One region of the Serratia sp. TSO36 genome, then DNA from elsewhere that is predicted to be linked to it. Evidence: predicted binding sites of a transcription regulator. Region 1 holds the regulator's gene; the other holds the start of a gene.
The links. The regulator PurR, encoded in region 1, represses purine synthesis genes. The targets are predictions, from matches to a motif close to CANGCAAACGTTTGCNTG.
Positions count from the first base shown of each region.

Region 2: the regulator PurR is predicted to act here: its motif matches at 1,468-1,485, upstream of purT (formate-dependent phosphoribosylglycinamide formyltransferase).

Region 1 covers NZ_JBJZOU010000012.1:459,734-467,590, reverse strand. Annotated here, with positions in the region: gene sodB (superoxide dismutase [Fe]) at 5-583, shown strand; gene cydH (cytochrome bd-I oxidase subunit CydH) at 645-734, opposite strand; gene purR (HTH-type transcriptional repressor PurR) at 1,059-2,084, shown strand; gene punR (DNA-binding transcriptional activator PunR) at 2,081-3,025, opposite strand; gene punC (purine nucleoside transporter PunC) at 3,149-4,360, shown strand; gene cfa (cyclopropane fatty acyl phospholipid synthase) at 4,706-5,857, shown strand; gene ACK3CV_RS11640 (I78 family peptidase inhibitor) at 5,931-6,224, opposite strand; gene ACK3CV_RS11635 (riboflavin synthase subunit alpha) at 6,279-6,935, opposite strand; gene ACK3CV_RS11630 (MATE family efflux transporter) at 7,174-7,857, shown strand, end outside.
Region 2 covers NZ_JBJZOU010000015.1:255,633-263,489, reverse strand. Annotated here, with positions in the region: gene ACK3CV_RS14695 (YoaH family protein) at 1-199, shown strand, start outside; gene purT (formate-dependent phosphoribosylglycinamide formyltransferase) at 234-1,412, opposite strand; gene cspE (transcription antiterminator/RNA stability regulator CspE) at 1,659-1,868, shown strand; gene dbpA (ATP-dependent RNA helicase DbpA) at 2,016-3,398, shown strand; gene ACK3CV_RS14675 (YebG family protein) at 3,487-3,810, shown strand; gene yqfB (N(4)-acetylcytidine aminohydrolase) at 3,850-4,158, shown strand; gene yebF (protein YebF) at 4,229-4,588, shown strand; gene ACK3CV_RS14660 (lipoprotein) at 4,645-5,208, opposite strand; gene ACK3CV_RS14655 (ABC1 kinase family protein) at 5,361-7,001, opposite strand; gene grxB (glutaredoxin 2) at 7,034-7,681, opposite strand; gene ACK3CV_RS14645 (hypothetical protein) at 7,809-7,857, opposite strand, start outside.

The DNA.
Region 1 (7,857 bases):
AGCAATGTCGTTTGAATTACCTGCATTACCGTATGAGAAAAACGCGCTCGAGCCGCACATCTCCGCCGAGACCCTGGAATACCACTACGGCAAACACCACAACACCTACGTGGTTAACCTGAACAACCTGGTGAAAGGCAGCGAGTTCGAGGGCAAATCGCTCGAAGAGATCATCAAGACCTCAAACGGCGGCGTCTTCAACAACGCCGCGCAGGTGTGGAACCACACCTTCTACTGGCACTGCCTGTCCCCACAGGGCGGCGGTGAACCGCAGGGCGAACTGGCGGCGGCGATCGTCAAATCCTTCGGCTCTTTCGCTGCGTTCAAAGAGCAGTTTACCGATGCCGCAGTGAAAAACTTCGGTGCCGGTTGGACCTGGCTGGTGAAAAAACCGGACGGCGCGCTGGCGATCGTCAACACCTCCAACGCGGCCACCCCGCTGACCGGTGAAGACAAACCGCTGCTGACCGTTGACGTGTGGGAACACGCGTATTACATCGATTACCGCAATGCGCGTCCAAAATACCTGGAAAACTTCTGGGCGTTGGTCAACTGGACCTTCGCAGCGGAAAACCTGGCGTAAGCGCAGGTTCTGAGGTGATGAGGCGCAGCCAGGCTGCGCCTTTTTTATAACCGGGGGTAAATCAGTTCAACGCGGCAACGAAGCTGAAAGCGATAATGACCGCCAACGCGCAGACGGTGGTGAACAGCGACATCTTCAATTCGGTATCCATGACAACTCCTTTAAAATGGGCTTTCCTAAGGATAAAAGGCGTACAATTAGTACGTCAAATCATTTTCCCACAGTTCGCCGATAAAATCTTGTTATCATTTCCCGGTTTATAATCTCGATTACCTCTTCCACTTTTGTTCAATATGCGACAAAATTCGCAGTTCACAACTGCGTACCGGCATCCATGCCCCTCCTGATTAAGCGCTGAAGACTTCAACACACTAAAAACTCAGTTTTCGCTTCTCTGGAGAAGGATCTACGTAGGCAAACGATTAACATCACACTTACATGCTGTAAACATGTGAGTTCAGGAGTCATTCCTTACATGGCAACGATTAAAGATGTGGCCAAACGCGCGGGCGTTTCCACCACCACCGTTTCGCACGTCATCAATAAGACTCGTTTCGTCGCCGAAGAGACCAAAGCGGCCGTGTGGGCCGCCATCAAAGAGCTGCACTACTCGCCGAGCGCCGTGGCGCGCAGCCTGAAAGTCAATCACACCAAGTCGATCGGCCTGCTGGCCACCTCGAGCGAAGCGCCCTACTTTGCCGAAGTGATCGAGGCGGTGGAAAACAGCTGCTACAGCAAAGGCTACACCCTGATCCTGTGCAACTCGCACAACAATCTGGACAAGCAGCGCGCCTACCTGGCGATGCTGGCGCAAAAGCGCGTCGACGGCCTGTTGGTCATGTGCTCCGAGTACCCGGATCAGCTGCTGGGCATGCTGGAAGATTACCGCAACATCCCGATGGTGGTGATGGACTGGGGCGCCGCGCGCGGCGACTTCACCGACACCATCATCGATAACGCGTTCGAAGGCGGCTATCTGGCCGGCCGTTACCTGATCGAGCGCGGCCACCGCGATATCGGCGCCATTCCGGGCCAGCTGTCGCGCAACACTGGCGGCGGCCGTCATCAGGGCTTTATGAAGGCGCTGCAGGAAGCGCATATCGACATTCGCGAAGAGTGGATCGTCCAGGGTGACTTCGAACCGGAGTCCGGCTACAAGGCGATGCACCAAATCCTGTCGCAAAAACAGCGGCCGACCGCGGTATTCTGCGGCGGCGATATCATGGCGATGGGCGCCATCTGCGCGGCCGACGAGCTGGGGCTGCGGGTGCCACAGGATATTTCCGTGATCGGCTACGACAACGTGCGCAACGCCCGCTACTTCACCCCGGCGCTGACCACCATTCACCAGCCGAAAGAGCGTCTGGGCGAAATGGCCTTCACCATGCTGCTGGATCGCATTATCAGCAAACGCGAAGAGTCGCAGGTGATCGAAGTGCATCCGAAGCTGATCGAACGCCGCTCGGTCGCCGACGGCCCATTCATCGACTACCGCCGCTAATCCCCCGCGCCGGAAGCCTGCGCGGCTTCCGGTTCCACCTCGCTCAGCCACTCCTGATTCAGCGTCTCCCCATCGCCCAGATACGCCAGCAGCCAGCTCATCGCCGGTGACGGTTTATCCTGCTGCCAGGTCAGGCAGCAAGGGCTGGCGGGAAACGGCTGCTGCAGCTGCAACGCCGTCAGCTCACCGCGCTGCACCCGCGGCAGCGCCCGATGCGCCGGCATCATGCCGACGCACAGCCCGGCGCACAAACAGTCGAGCGCCGAAGTCCAATCCGGCACCACCAGCCGCCGCTGGTTATCCAGCGTCCAGGTGACGCGCTTGGGCAGATTGCGCGAGGTGTCCTCCAGGCAAAGCGAAGGGTACGGCCGCAGCTGATCGTCATTCAGCGGCCCCGTCAACTGCGCGAGAGGATGTTGCGGGCTGGCCACACACAGCCAGTTCATATAACCCATGTCGCGGAAGGCGAAGCCGCCGCCGACCGGCACCGCGCGCGTGGCGCCGATCGCCATGTCCGCCCTGCCGTCCACCAAGGCATCCCACACGCCGTTGAACACCTCGGGTTGCAGCATCAATTCGACGTCGGGGAAATGACGGTAGAAATCCAGCACCAGCTGGCGGCTGCGCTGCGGTTTGACGATGATGTCGACCGCAATATTCAGCTGGCCGCGCCACCCGTTGGCCACCTGCTGACAGTGGCGGCGGGTGTCGAGCATTTTTTTGATAACAACTCGCGCATCTTTGATAAACAGCGCGCCGGCGGGCGTCAACTCCACATCGCGATGACGCCGCTCAAACAGCGGCACCGCCAGCCATTGCTCCAGCTGCCGTACGGTATAACTGACCGCCGACGGCACCCGGTGCAGCTCCTGCGCCGCCGCGCTGAAACTGCCGGTGCGCGCCACCGCATCGACCACTTCAAGAGAATATTCAGACCACATCGCCTTGCCTTCAATTTTTTTAACAGCACTTTGCAAATATTACCGTTTCACAAGCAGAGATCCAGCCGGATACACTGGCCGGCGCTAAAAACCTGCGACATTAAAATATTAACGAGAAATACCATGCGAAATTCCTTTGGCTTTATGTTCTACCTCGCCGGCCTGAGCATGCTGGGTTATCTGGCGACCGATATGTACCTGCCCGCCTTCGGCGCCATGCGGGAAGAACTGCAAATTTCCGCCGGCGCGGTGAGCGCCAGCCTGAGCATCTTCCTGGCCGGCTTCGCCTTTGCGCAGCTGCTATGGGGGCCGCTCTCCGACCGTCTGGGCCGCAAACCGGTATTATTGATCGGGCTGACGCTGTTCGCCCTCGGCTGCCTGGGCATGCTGTGGGTGGAAAACGCCGTGCAGCTCTGGATCCTGCGCTTTATTCAGGCCGTCGGCGTCTGCGCCGCCGCCGCCATCTGGCAAGCGCTGGTGGTTGACCGTTACCGCGAAGGCCAGGCCAACCGCGTGTTCGCCACCATTATGCCGCTGGTAGCGCTGTCGCCGGCGCTGGCGCCGCTGCTCGGCGCCTGGTTGCTGAACCACGCCAGCTGGCGCGCGATCTTCGCCGCACTGTTGGCCATCACCGCGCTGCTGCTGCTGCCGACGCTGCTGCTCAAAGAGCGCGCCAAAACGCAACCCAGCGCCGATGCGCCAAAAAACGGCGTCAGCTTTTGGCAACTGTTGAGATCCCCGGTGTTCAGCGGCAACGTCGCCATGTACGCCGCCTGCTCGGCCGGCTTCTTCGCCTGGCTGACCGGCTCGCCGTTCATCCTCGGTGACATGGGCTACAGCCCGAGCGATATCGGCCTGAGCTACGTGCCGCAAACGCTGGCCTTCCTGCTGGGTGGCTACGGCTGCCGCGCCGCGCTCAAGCGCATCAACGGCAAAACCCTGCTGCCGTGGCTGCTGGTAGCTTATGGTGTCAGCATGGTGGCGCTGTATCTGGTGGCCACCCTGACCGATCCGACGCTCACCACGCTGCTGATCCCATTCTGCGTGATGGCGCTGGTCAACGGCGCCGGCTACCCGATCATGGTGGCGAATGCGCTGATGCCGTTCCCGGAAAGCAGCGGCAAGGCCGCCGCGCTGCAAAATACGCTGCAGCTGGGGCTGTGCTTTGTGGCGAGCATGCTGGTGTCGGCGTTTATTGCCCAGCCGCTGTTGGCGACGGTGACGGTGATGGTGTCTACGGTAATCCTGGCCGCGCTGGGGTATTTCCTGCAGCGGGGAAAAGCGGCCGATGCGCAGCAAAAGCCGCAGCGGGAACATGCTAACTCAGCGTCATAATTGCCAAGTTTAATAATCACTTAAAGAATATGCGTGCCGAGTGCGATTTACAGTTGAGTCAACGCCTCGGCACGCCTATACTCAAAAACAACCTTGTAAAGTAACACCTTATAATCTCTATATCTCAATTAGCGCTTGTGTACGCGCTTTGCGTCACACTCTTTTTTTTAAGGATGCGTTTATCCCGCGCCGTTCGCGCTGGGTCGCTTCTTTAAATTTCCTCTGTTCATAGTCGGATATCAGACGCCGCGGGCCTATTTTCCGCCGGTAAACGTATGCACCCGCAGAAATTGTCTAAGCTGTTTCCTAACGGGTCATCAGTCAGAAGAAGGTGATGGAGAAGCTATGAGTTCATCGTGTATAGAAGATCTGAGCATCCAGGACAATCAGTGGTACCGTATCGCGCACGAAATGCTCGGCCTGGCCGGCATTGAAATCAACGGTTCGCGCCCCTTCGATATTCAGGTTAAAAACCCCGATTTCTTTAAACGCGTCTTGCAGCAAGGTTCGCTGGGCCTGGGCGAAAGCTATATGGACGGCTGGTGGGAATGCGAGCGGCTGGATATGTTCTTCCAGCGCGTGGTCAGCGCCGGGCTGGAGAAGAAACTCCCCCACCACCTGAAAGATACCCTGCGTATCGCCGCCGCGCGCCTGACCAATCTGCAATCGAAAAAGCGCGCCTGGATCGTCGGCAAAGAACATTACGATCTCGGCAACGATCTGTTTACCCTGATGCTCGATCCTTACATGCAATATTCCTGCGGCTACTGGAAAGACGCCACCACGCTGGAGGAGGCACAGGAAGCCAAGCTGCGGATGATCTGCGAGAAACTGCAGCTGCAACCGGGCATGCGCTTGCTGGACATCGGCTGCGGCTGGGGCGGCCTCTCCGCCTATGCGGCGAAAAATTACGGCGTATCGGTGGTCGGCGTGACCATCTCCGCAGAACAGCAGAAGCTGGCTCAGGCGCGCTGCGCCGGGCTGGATGTGCAGATCCTGCTGCAGGATTACCGCGATCTGCATCAGCAGTTCGATCGCATCGTCTCGGTCGGCATGTTCGAGCACGTCGGGCCGAAAAACTACCGCACCTATTTCAATGTGGTAGAACGCAATCTGGCGCCGCACGGCCTGTTCCTGCTGCACACCATCGGCTCCAACAAAACCGACATGAACGTCGATCCGTGGATCAACAAGTACATTTTCCCGAACGGCTGCCTGCCTTCAGTGAGCCATATCGCCGAAGCCAGCGAGGGCCATTTCGTGATGGAAGACTGGCACAACATCGGCGCCGACTACGACCGCACGCTGATGGCCTGGTTCGAGCGCTTCAAACAGGCGTGGCCGCAGCTTGCACCGCGCTATTCCGAACGCTTCGAGCGGATGTTCAGCTATTACCTGAACGCCTGCGCCGGCGCGTTCCGGGCGCGCGATCTGCAGCTGTGGCAGGTGGTGTTCAGCCCCAAAGGCGTTGAAGGCGGCATCCGCGTCGCCCGCTAAGCGTTTGCCCGACAAAAAAGGCCCCGGCAGCAATATCGCCGGGGCCTTTTTTTGCTCGTTCGACGCGTACGGCTTAGCCGCAGTAGACGCGGATGATTTTATCGTCGCTGTCGCCAAGGAAGTTCAGGCGGCGCAGGTTGAAATCCATGGTGACGGCAGAGTTGTACGGAATGGCGCGCACCTTGGCGTCGATCCGCACGCCTTCCAGCGAGGTCATCGGTTTGCCGACGAAGTTTTGATACTGCGAAGCGCCGCAGGTATCGTCCGCATCGGCCATTTGCGCGCCCGCGCCCTGCTCAGGCGAACTGCTGCAGGCGCTCAGCGCCAGCAACGCGGTTAACAACAACGTTTTCCCATAAAACTTCACGCGTTTCTCCTCTCTGCTTATGATTCGATTCCGGCGGCAACGCCCGAATCGCTGTCAGTCTTTGTGCGCCGGCGCCGGCGCCATCGCCGCCGCCAGCGCCGCTTCCCGATTGGCCAGCACGCGCTCGACGGTGTCCACCACCGCCTGCGTTTGCGGATCGATCTCGATGTTCACCTTGTCACCCAAGCGTTTCTTACCCAGCGTGGTGCGATCCAGCGTTTCCGGGATCAGGTGCACGCAGAAACGGTTATTCACCACTTCGCCGATGGTCAGGCTAATGCCGTCGATGCCGATGAAGCCTTTGTGCAGCACATATTTCATCAATTCGGCATTCGGCATGCGCAGCCATACCTGCCGGTTATTTTCCGAGGTATAAATCTTGGCCACTTCCGCCGTGCAGATAATATGGCCGGACATCAAATGGCCGCCAATTTCGTCATTGAACTTCGCCGCGCGCTCGATATTGACGATGTCGCCCAGCGCCAGATCGCCGAGGTTGGTCAGGCGCAGCGTTTCCTTAATCAAATCGAAGCTGACGCGGTTGCCTTCCACCGCGGTGACGGTCAGGCAGCAGCCGTTATGGGCCACCGACGCGCCCAGCTCCAGCCCCGGCAGCAGCTCGGCAGGCATTTCGATCACGTGGGTGCGGAAATTGGGTTTCTCATCAATGGCGACCAGCGGCGCGGTGCCTTGTACGATACCGGTGAACATATGTGCCTCTTTTACTAAATAGGTTAAAACGCTATCGGCAGTTTGCCCCAGTTGGCGCTGAAAACCAAATCCGCGACGGCAAAAAACGAATGGCTGCGCATTTAATAACTATTTATCTGCGGCGTTTGCTTAACGACGCCGAGCAGGTACAATCTTTTTGACAAAATTCCGCTATTTTAATTGTTGTCCTCTCGCGGCAGCCCTCCCTCCCACATATATAAATAGAAAAGGTGTATGCGTGCAGAAGTACTTAATTGAAGCGCGTAGTTTATTGGCTCTCGCTATCCCGGTCATCATCGCGCAAATATCGCAAACCGCCATGGGCGTGGTGGATACCATCATGGCCGGCGCTTACAGCGCCACCGACATGGCGGCGGTTGCGGTCGGCACTTCAATCTGGCTGCCGGCCATCCTGTTCGGCCACGGCCTGCTGCTGGCGCTGACCCCGGTTATCGCCCAGCTCAACGGCGCCGGGCGTCGCGATCGCATCGCTCACCAGGTGCGCCAGGGCTTTTGGCTGGCTTCCGGCGTGTCCGTGCTGCTGATCGTCGTGCTGTATAACTGCAAGTTCGTCATCGACATGATGCACAACATCGATCCGCAACTGGCGGATAAAGCCGTCGGTTATCTGCACGCCATCATGTGGGGGGCGCCGGGTTACCTGTTCTTCCAGGTGATGCGCAACCAGTGCGAGGGGCTGTCCAAAACCAAGCCCGGCATGGTGATCGGCTTCCTCGGCCTGCTGGTGAATATCCCGATCAACTACATCTTCATCTACGGCAAATTCGGCATGCCGGAGCTGGGCGGCGTCGGCTGCGGCGTCGCCACCGGCAGCGTCTACTGGATCATGTTCCTGATGATGCGCGGCTACGTGAAGCGCGCGCCGTCGCAGCGCGACATCAAACGCCAAACCGGCGATCTC
Region 2 (7,857 bases), on a different contig from region 1:
GGCGGATCGCATCCATCAACTGATGGAGCAGGGCATGAGCAGCGGTGAAGCCATTGCTCGCGTTGCGCAGGAAATTCGCGAGAAGCATCAGGGCGCTCAGGTTGCGGTACTGTTCGATGACGATGATGAAGACGAGCAGCATGAGGCCGCCCCGGAGGCGTCGCGGAATGACGATGCTGAAGAAGACGAAGACTATTGACGTTATCGGGGCCGCGCAAGCGGCCCCGTGAGTATCAGCCGTTGACCGCCACGGCGGCAGCGGCTTGTTTCGCTTGCTCCACCGCCTGTTCCGTCGTGTCCGCCGTCGCCAGCGCCACGCCCAGGCGACGCTGCCCGGCGATCTCCGGTTTGCCGAACAGGCGCAGCTGGCTGTGCCCGCGCAGCGCGTGTCCCAGGCCGCTGAAGCGCACATCGCTGCTGGTCAGCTGGGGCAGGATCACCGCCGAAGCGGAAGGGCCGAACTGGCGGATGGCGCCAATCGGCAATCCGAGAAACGCGCGAACGTGCAGGGCGAACTCTGACAGATCCTGTGAGATCAACGTGACCATGCCGGTATCGTGCGGCCGCGGAGACACCTCGCTGAAGATCACGTCGTCACCACAGACGAACAGCTCCACGCCGAACAGGCCGAAACCGCCCAGGGCCTTCACCACCTTCTCCGCGATAGCCTGAGCACGGCTCAACGCCGTGGTTGACATGCGCTGCGGCTGCCAGGATTCGCGATAGTCCCCATCCTCCTGACGATGGCCGATCGGCGCGCAGAAATGTACGCCGTCCACGGCGCTGATGGTCAACAACGTAATTTCAAAATCAAATCTTACCAGCCCTTCGACGATCACCCGGCCGCCGCCGGCGCGGCCGCCCTGTTGGGCGTAATCCCAGGCGCTTTGCAGCTGTTCAGGCGTGCGGATCAGGCTTTGTCCTTTGCCGGAAGAACTCATCACCGGTTTGACGATGCACGGGTAGCCGATGTGCTCGACCGCCTGCCGGAAAGTCGCCTCGCTGTCGGCAAAGCGGTAGCTGGAGGTGGGCAGGCCAAGCTCTTCCGCCGCCAGACGGCGGATGCCTTCACGGTTCATGGTCAGGCGCGTGGCTTCGGCGCAGGGCACCACGCGGTGGCCCTGGCGTTCAAGCTCGACCAGCATGGCGGTGGCGATCGCTTCGATTTCGGGAACGATATAGTCCGGCCGCTCTTGTTCGATAACGGCTTTCAGCGCGTCACCGTCCAGCATATTGATGACGTGACTGCGGTGCGCCACGTGCATGGCGGGGGCGTCGGGATAGCGATCGACGGCGATCACTTCCAGGCCGAGGCGCTGGCATTCAATGGCGACTTCTTTGCCCAGCTCCCCGGAGCCGAGCAACATAACGCGGGTGGCGGAAGGGCGCAGGGCGGTTCCAATCGTTAACATAGTTTCGTACCTGGATCGGTGAAAGTAAGCGGATTGATGATCGGCGGGCAGTATATACGAAAACGATTGCGTGCGCAGCCGCTGCGCCAAGTTTGTTGCTAACTTGCTGTTTTTATAACAAGCAGAAATATTTGCCCTGCATGGGCGATTATGCGTTAATAACCGACGACGAAAGAAGACCCACATATCGCATGGTTTTCGCGTCTCGTGCCGTCAAGGCAGGTTTATCAAGTAAAGGAAACACAAATGAGCAAGATCACTGGTCACGTTAAATGGTTCAACGAAAGCAAAGGTTTCGGCTTCATCACGCCTGCCGACGGTTCTAAAGACGTTTTCGTTCATTTTTCCGCTATCGTTAGCGATGGTTTCAAGACCCTGGCTGAAGGCCAGCAGGTTGAGTTCTCCATCCAGGACAGCCAACGTGGCCCTGCCGCAGCCAACGTCGTCGCCATTTAACGACGGAGCCGTCAAGAAACCCGCCGCCGGCGGGTTTTTTTATGCCCGCTGCCCGTAACGCCGCCCATCTCTGTTATCATTTGCCGCTGATTCGGCGCCAACCTGCGGGCGCGCCGCCATTCCATTCGTCATATAAGAGTTATCGCCGTGAGCACAGTTTCTTTTTCTTCCCTGCCGCTGCCAGCCGAACAGTTGGCCAACCTCAACGAACTGGGGTACGCCAAAATGACGCCGGTGCAGGCCGCCGCGTTGCCCGCCATTCTGCAAGGGCGGGACGTGCGCGCCAAGGCGAAAACCGGCAGCGGCAAAACGGCGGCGTTCGGCATTGGTCTGCTGAATAATATCGTCGTCGCTCAGGTCGCCACGCAGGCGCTGGTGCTCTGCCCCACCCGCGAATTGGCCGATCAGGTGAGCAAAGAGTTGCGTCGCCTGGCGCGTTTCACGCAAAACATCAAAATCCTGACGCTGTGCGGTGGCCAACCGATGGGGCCGCAGCTCGATTCGCTGGTGCACGCGCCGCACATCGTGGTGGGGACGCCGGGGCGCATTCAGGAGCATCTGCGCAAGAAAACGCTGCTGCTGGACGAACTGAAGGTGCTGGTGCTGGATGAGGCCGACCGCATGCTGGACATGGGCTTCGCCGACGATATCGACGATGTGATCAGCTACACGCCGCAGCAGCGTCAGACGCTGCTGTTTTCCGCCACCTATCCGGCGGGTATCGAACGCATCAGCGAACGCGTTCAGCGCCAGCCGCTGAGCGTCGAAGTGGGCGATGACGAAGCGCAGACCGCCATCGAACAACGCTTCTATGAGACCACGCGCGATCAGCGCCCGGCGCTGCTGGTGTCGGCCATTCGTTATCATCAACCTGCGTCCTGCGTGGTGTTCTGCAATACCAAACGCGATTGTCAGACGGTGCTTGAGGCCCTGGAGGCCCGCGGCATCAGCGCATTGGCGCTGCATGGCGATCTGGAGCAGCGCGATCGCGACCAGGTGTTGGTGCGCTTCGCCAACCGCAGTTGCCGGGTGCTGGTGGCGACCGACGTTGCCGCTCGCGGGCTGGACATCAAAGAGCTGGAGCTGGTGGTTAACTACGAACTGGCGTTCGATCCCGAAGTGCACGTGCACCGTATTGGCCGTACCGGCCGCGCCGGCATGAGCGGGCTGGCGATCAGCCTGTGCACGCCGCAGGAGATGGCGCGGGCGCATGCGATTGAAGACTACCTGCAGATGGCCGTCGATTGGGCGCCGGTGTCCGAGCTGAGCGGGGCGGCTAACGGCTCGCTGGAGGCGGAGATGGTAACGCTGTGCATCGACGGCGGCCGCAAGGCGAAGATCCGCCCCGGCGATATCCTCGGCGCGCTGACCGGCGATGCCGGGCTGACGGCGGCGGAAGTGGGCAAGATCGACATGTTCCCGGTGCACGCCTACGTCGCGATCCGTAAAGCCAGCGCGCGCAAGGCGCTGCAACAGTTGCAACAGGGCAAAATCAAAGGCAAGAGCTGCAAGGTGCGGCTGCTGAAATAAGCCGAAGGCGGGCGGCGGTTTGCCTTCCTGCCGTTATCTATTTATACTGTATATAACTACAGTTATTTGAGTATTTGAGGACGCACGCATGGCGGTTGAAGTTAAATATGTGGTGGTGAGAAACGGTGAGGAAAAAATGACTTTCGCGAGCAAGAAAGAAGCCGACGCCTACGACAAAATGCTGGATTTGGCGGATAACCTCGGAGAGTGGTTGCAACAGGCGCCGCTGAACCTGGATGACGAACAGCGCGAAGGGCTGAGCTTCTTCCTGGCGGAGAATAAGGATGCGCTGGGGCTGATCCTGCGCGGCGCATCACCGGCGGAAACCGGCAAGAAACCGACGGAAGCGAAAGCGAAAAAAGCGGTCTCTAACTCAAAAGAGGGATCTGCGTCAGAAAAGCAAGCGGCATAATGGCTTATGTTGCGGTGTTGTGATGAAAAAGGATCTAAAATGAGCCGTGAAATAACTTTCTTCAGCCGCTTTGAGCAAGACATTCTGGCGGGGCGCAAAACCATCACCATTCGGGATGCCAGTGAGTCGCACTTCGAACCGGGCGAGGTATTGCGCGTAAGCCGCAATGAAGACGGCGTATTTTTCTGCTTTATCGAAGTGCTGTCGGTAACGCCGGTGCGCCTGGATGCGCTGACCGAACGCCATGCACAGCAGGAGAACATGTCGCTCGGCGAACTGAAGCAGGTGATCAAGGAAATCTATCCGGGTCTGGATGCGCTGTTTGTCATCGAGTTCGTCAAACGGTAACCCTTTACCGAAACCCTGTTGTGAGCCAGGGATGGGCGCCCGGATAGCGCTAATCACAACGGGAGGAGACATGAAAAAAACGGCTTTGGCTATCGCCTTGTTGGCCATGATGGGAGCATCGACTGCGGTGTGGGCGCAGGTTCAAGAGCAACGCAGCGCCAAGGTGGGGCAGTGTGCGGGGCTGCAGCCGGCGGATATCGCCGCCCAGGTCAAGCGCGACTTCTTGCAGAACCGCATCACGCGCTGGGAGGCGGACAAAAAACTGCTGGGCACCGCAACGCCGATCGCCTGGGTCAGCCCGGATGCCATCACCGGCAAGGATCAGGTGTGGCAGGTGCCGCTGACGGTGCGCGGCACCAAGGCGGATAAAACCTACAACGTGACGCTCAACTGCAACACCGGCGAGATCGCCTACAGCGCGCCGCAGTAATCGTTTTCCGCAATAAAAAGCCCGCCTGGCGGCGGGCTTGATGCATCAAGAGGCGGTCAGTCGCTAAACGGGATCACCAACTCACCCGGCTTCACTTCCAATCCCTTCGCCAGTTTTTTCGCCAGCGCTTCGGTTTTGCTGTTGTCAGGATTCAGCACATAAGCCGGCTTTTGGTCGAAGTAAGACTTCAGCGACTGATTCAGATATGGCGTCAGCGCTTTCATCACCGTCTGCATTTTTTCCGGCTGCACGCTGTAATCGGTCAGTTCCATGTCTTTCAGGTAAATGGCGCCCTGTGCACGGTCGTAAACCGGCTGCGCTTTCAGCGTCAGCTTCAGATCCGCCGCCTGCGGGCCGAGAATCGACGTGATATTGACCTTGGCATCGCCGGAAAGGGTGACCTTGCCCGGCTCGCTGCGGCCAATCTGGCTTTGCAACTGCGTCAGTACGATGTTGGCGTCCACCAGGCCGGGCACGCCGATCTGCTTCTGATAGTCGTTGTGTTTCTGCAGGTAATCATTCACTTCCTGCTCGCTCAGGGTGTACTGGGTCAGTTGATTGCAACCGGCCAATACGCCGGCGAACAGCAGGGCGGCTGCGCCCATCAGGATCTTCTTCATTAATGCCTCATTGCGACTGCTGGCGAAAAGTGCTGCAGATAATTGATTAATCATTATAAACGTTCCGCCTGCGCCTGAAAACGGCAGGCGGCGATGTGCAGGGGATAGTGCGCGCAAAAGTGGGCGACACCTATCGGATAACGCCGAAAGCGTCAACGCCGCAATCGCAGCGCCAAGAGCGCCACGCCGGCCAGGCAGGCCGCGCCCCCCAACAGCGGGAACAGCGGAATGCCCCACAGCCGCAGCGAAGAATGCATCAGATAAGGCGCCAGGCCCAGGGCAAAAGCGGCGGTGACGATAGCGATGGCCAGGGTGACGGCGGCGCGCTCCAGCGCTTTGCTCAACTGACCGAGGTTCCTGACGTTGATATCGGCATTGAGCTGCCCGCGTTTCAGACGGCGAACCAATAGCCGCAGGGTTTGCGGCAGTTCTTCTCCAGCGTCGAGCGCTTCCCCGCCCAGAGCCAACAGCCGCTGGCGCACGGCGTCCGGGGCATAGCGTTGCAGCACCGTTTGTTGCAGCATCGGTTTGAGCGTGGCGACGATGTCGAAGGCCGGATCCAATCGGTGCAGCACGCCGTCGGCGGTGATTAACGCCTTGAACAGCAGCACCAGATCGGGCGGCAGCGCCAGTTGGTGCTCACGCGCCATCACCAGCAGGTCGGTCAGGGCCTTGCCCAAGGTCAGAGTGGTGGCGGCCTGTTTGTCGAGAAAGTTTTGCGCCGCCAGCTCCAGATCCATCAAATCCAGCGGTTCGCTGTCCGACCAGGCGATCAGCGTGTTGACGATGCCTTCGGACTGACGATCGGCGATGGCCTGCAGCAGCAGGAGCAACTGGTTGCGCCGCCGCTCGGACAGCTGGCCCACCATGCCGAAGTCGATAAAGCCGACGCGGTCACCGCTCAGCGCCATGACGTTGCCGGGGTGAGGGTCGGCGTGATACAGCCGATGCTCCAGTACCATGCTCATAAAGGCGCGGGCGCCGCGTTGCGCCAGCAGCGGGCCGTCAAAGCCCGCCGCCGCCAGCTGCTGAGGGTTTTCCGGCGCGGTGCCGGGCAGGTATTCCTGCACTAACAGGCGCGGGGAAGACCATTGCCAATAGATTTTGGGAACGACGACGTCAGGTTGATGGGCGAACATCCCGGCGACGCGGTCGCAGTTATGCCCTTCGTGGGTCAAATCCAGTTCATGATTGAGCGCCGTCGCCAGCGCTCGGACCATCTGCCGCGGCCGATAGCGCGCCAGCGCGGGGCTCTGCTGCTCTACGGTTTCCGCCAGCGAGGCCAGCAGCCGCAAATCGGCGTGGATGGTTTTCGCCAGACCGGGCCGCAGCACTTTCACCACCACCTGTTCGCCGCTGTGCAGGCGTGCGCGGTAGATTTGCGCCATCGACGCCGCCGCCAGCGGCGTGCGATCGAATTCGGCGAACAGCCGCTCGGGTTCGCCGCCCAGGTCGGCAACGATCTGTGGCGCCAGCGTTTCCCATGGCAACACCGCCGCCCGGCTGTGCAGGCGATCCAGTTCGTCGGTCCAGGCCGGATCCAGCAGGTCGGAACGCGTGGCCAGGATCTGGCCGAATTTGACAAAGGTAGGCCCCAGCGCCTCGAGCGCTTCGCGCAGCCGCTCAGGCAGGGTTTGGGCGTCCTGTTGAGCGGATCCAGCGCGGGCGCCGTGCAACAAGGCTCCCAGGCCCAGCAGACGCAGAACGTCTTGCAGACCGTAACGAATCAGAACGGAGGTTATTTCCTTCAGCCGCGCCCGATCGCGAGCGGTGGCGAGCACCATTTTCAGCATCAGTACGCCATATCCTTTTGGTTGCTCAAACGTTATTGTTCCATATCCAGCAGCAACGGCACCTCGCTGCGCTGCGCCATGCGGTTGCGGTAGGCTTCCACGTTATCCGGCAGCGCAACCCCGGCGACGATCGACAATGAGCGCAGCAGCGGGAACAGGTGAATATCGTCCTCGGACAGTTCGCCGTTCACCGCGTCGGCGGAGACGATCAGCGGCGACAGCGCTTGCAGATCGGCTTCCAACTGGGCGATCAGATCGGCGCTATTGGCGAGATGCTCGGCGAAATCCCCGATTGACGCCTGCTTTTTATCGATAAAGTAACGGCGGGCGCTGTCGGTGGCAAACTCTTCGAAATCGGCATGCGCAATTCGCGGCAACAACAATTTCGCGCTGTAACCGCCGACCTGCTGCAGCCACTCGGCGATGGCCGGGTTGGTGCGGCCGGTCAGTACCGGCTTGCCGTCCAGAGCATCGACATAGCGCACGATATCCAGGCTTTCCGGCATCGCTTCACCGTTGTCTTTGACCAAGATAGGCACCATTTTTTGGCCGATCAGGTTAAACGGAGTCGTTTCATCGTCGTTGAGCAACGTGACCAGGCGAATCGGCAGACGTTTCAGGCCGAAAATCATGCGGGCTTTCACGCAGAATGGGCAATGATCGTAAATAAACAGTTTCATGCTTGCTCCGGGTTGTCAGGTTTTAACAGCAATAGTTACCACAGCTTATCGAGGCTGTCTTGACGTGCGTGTGTTGGATGGTGCGTTATTGCGAAATTGCCCGCGCATCGGCGCGGGCCAGGGGGCGTTATTTCTTGGCCGGTACTGAGTTGAGCACATCGATCAGGTGAATGCGA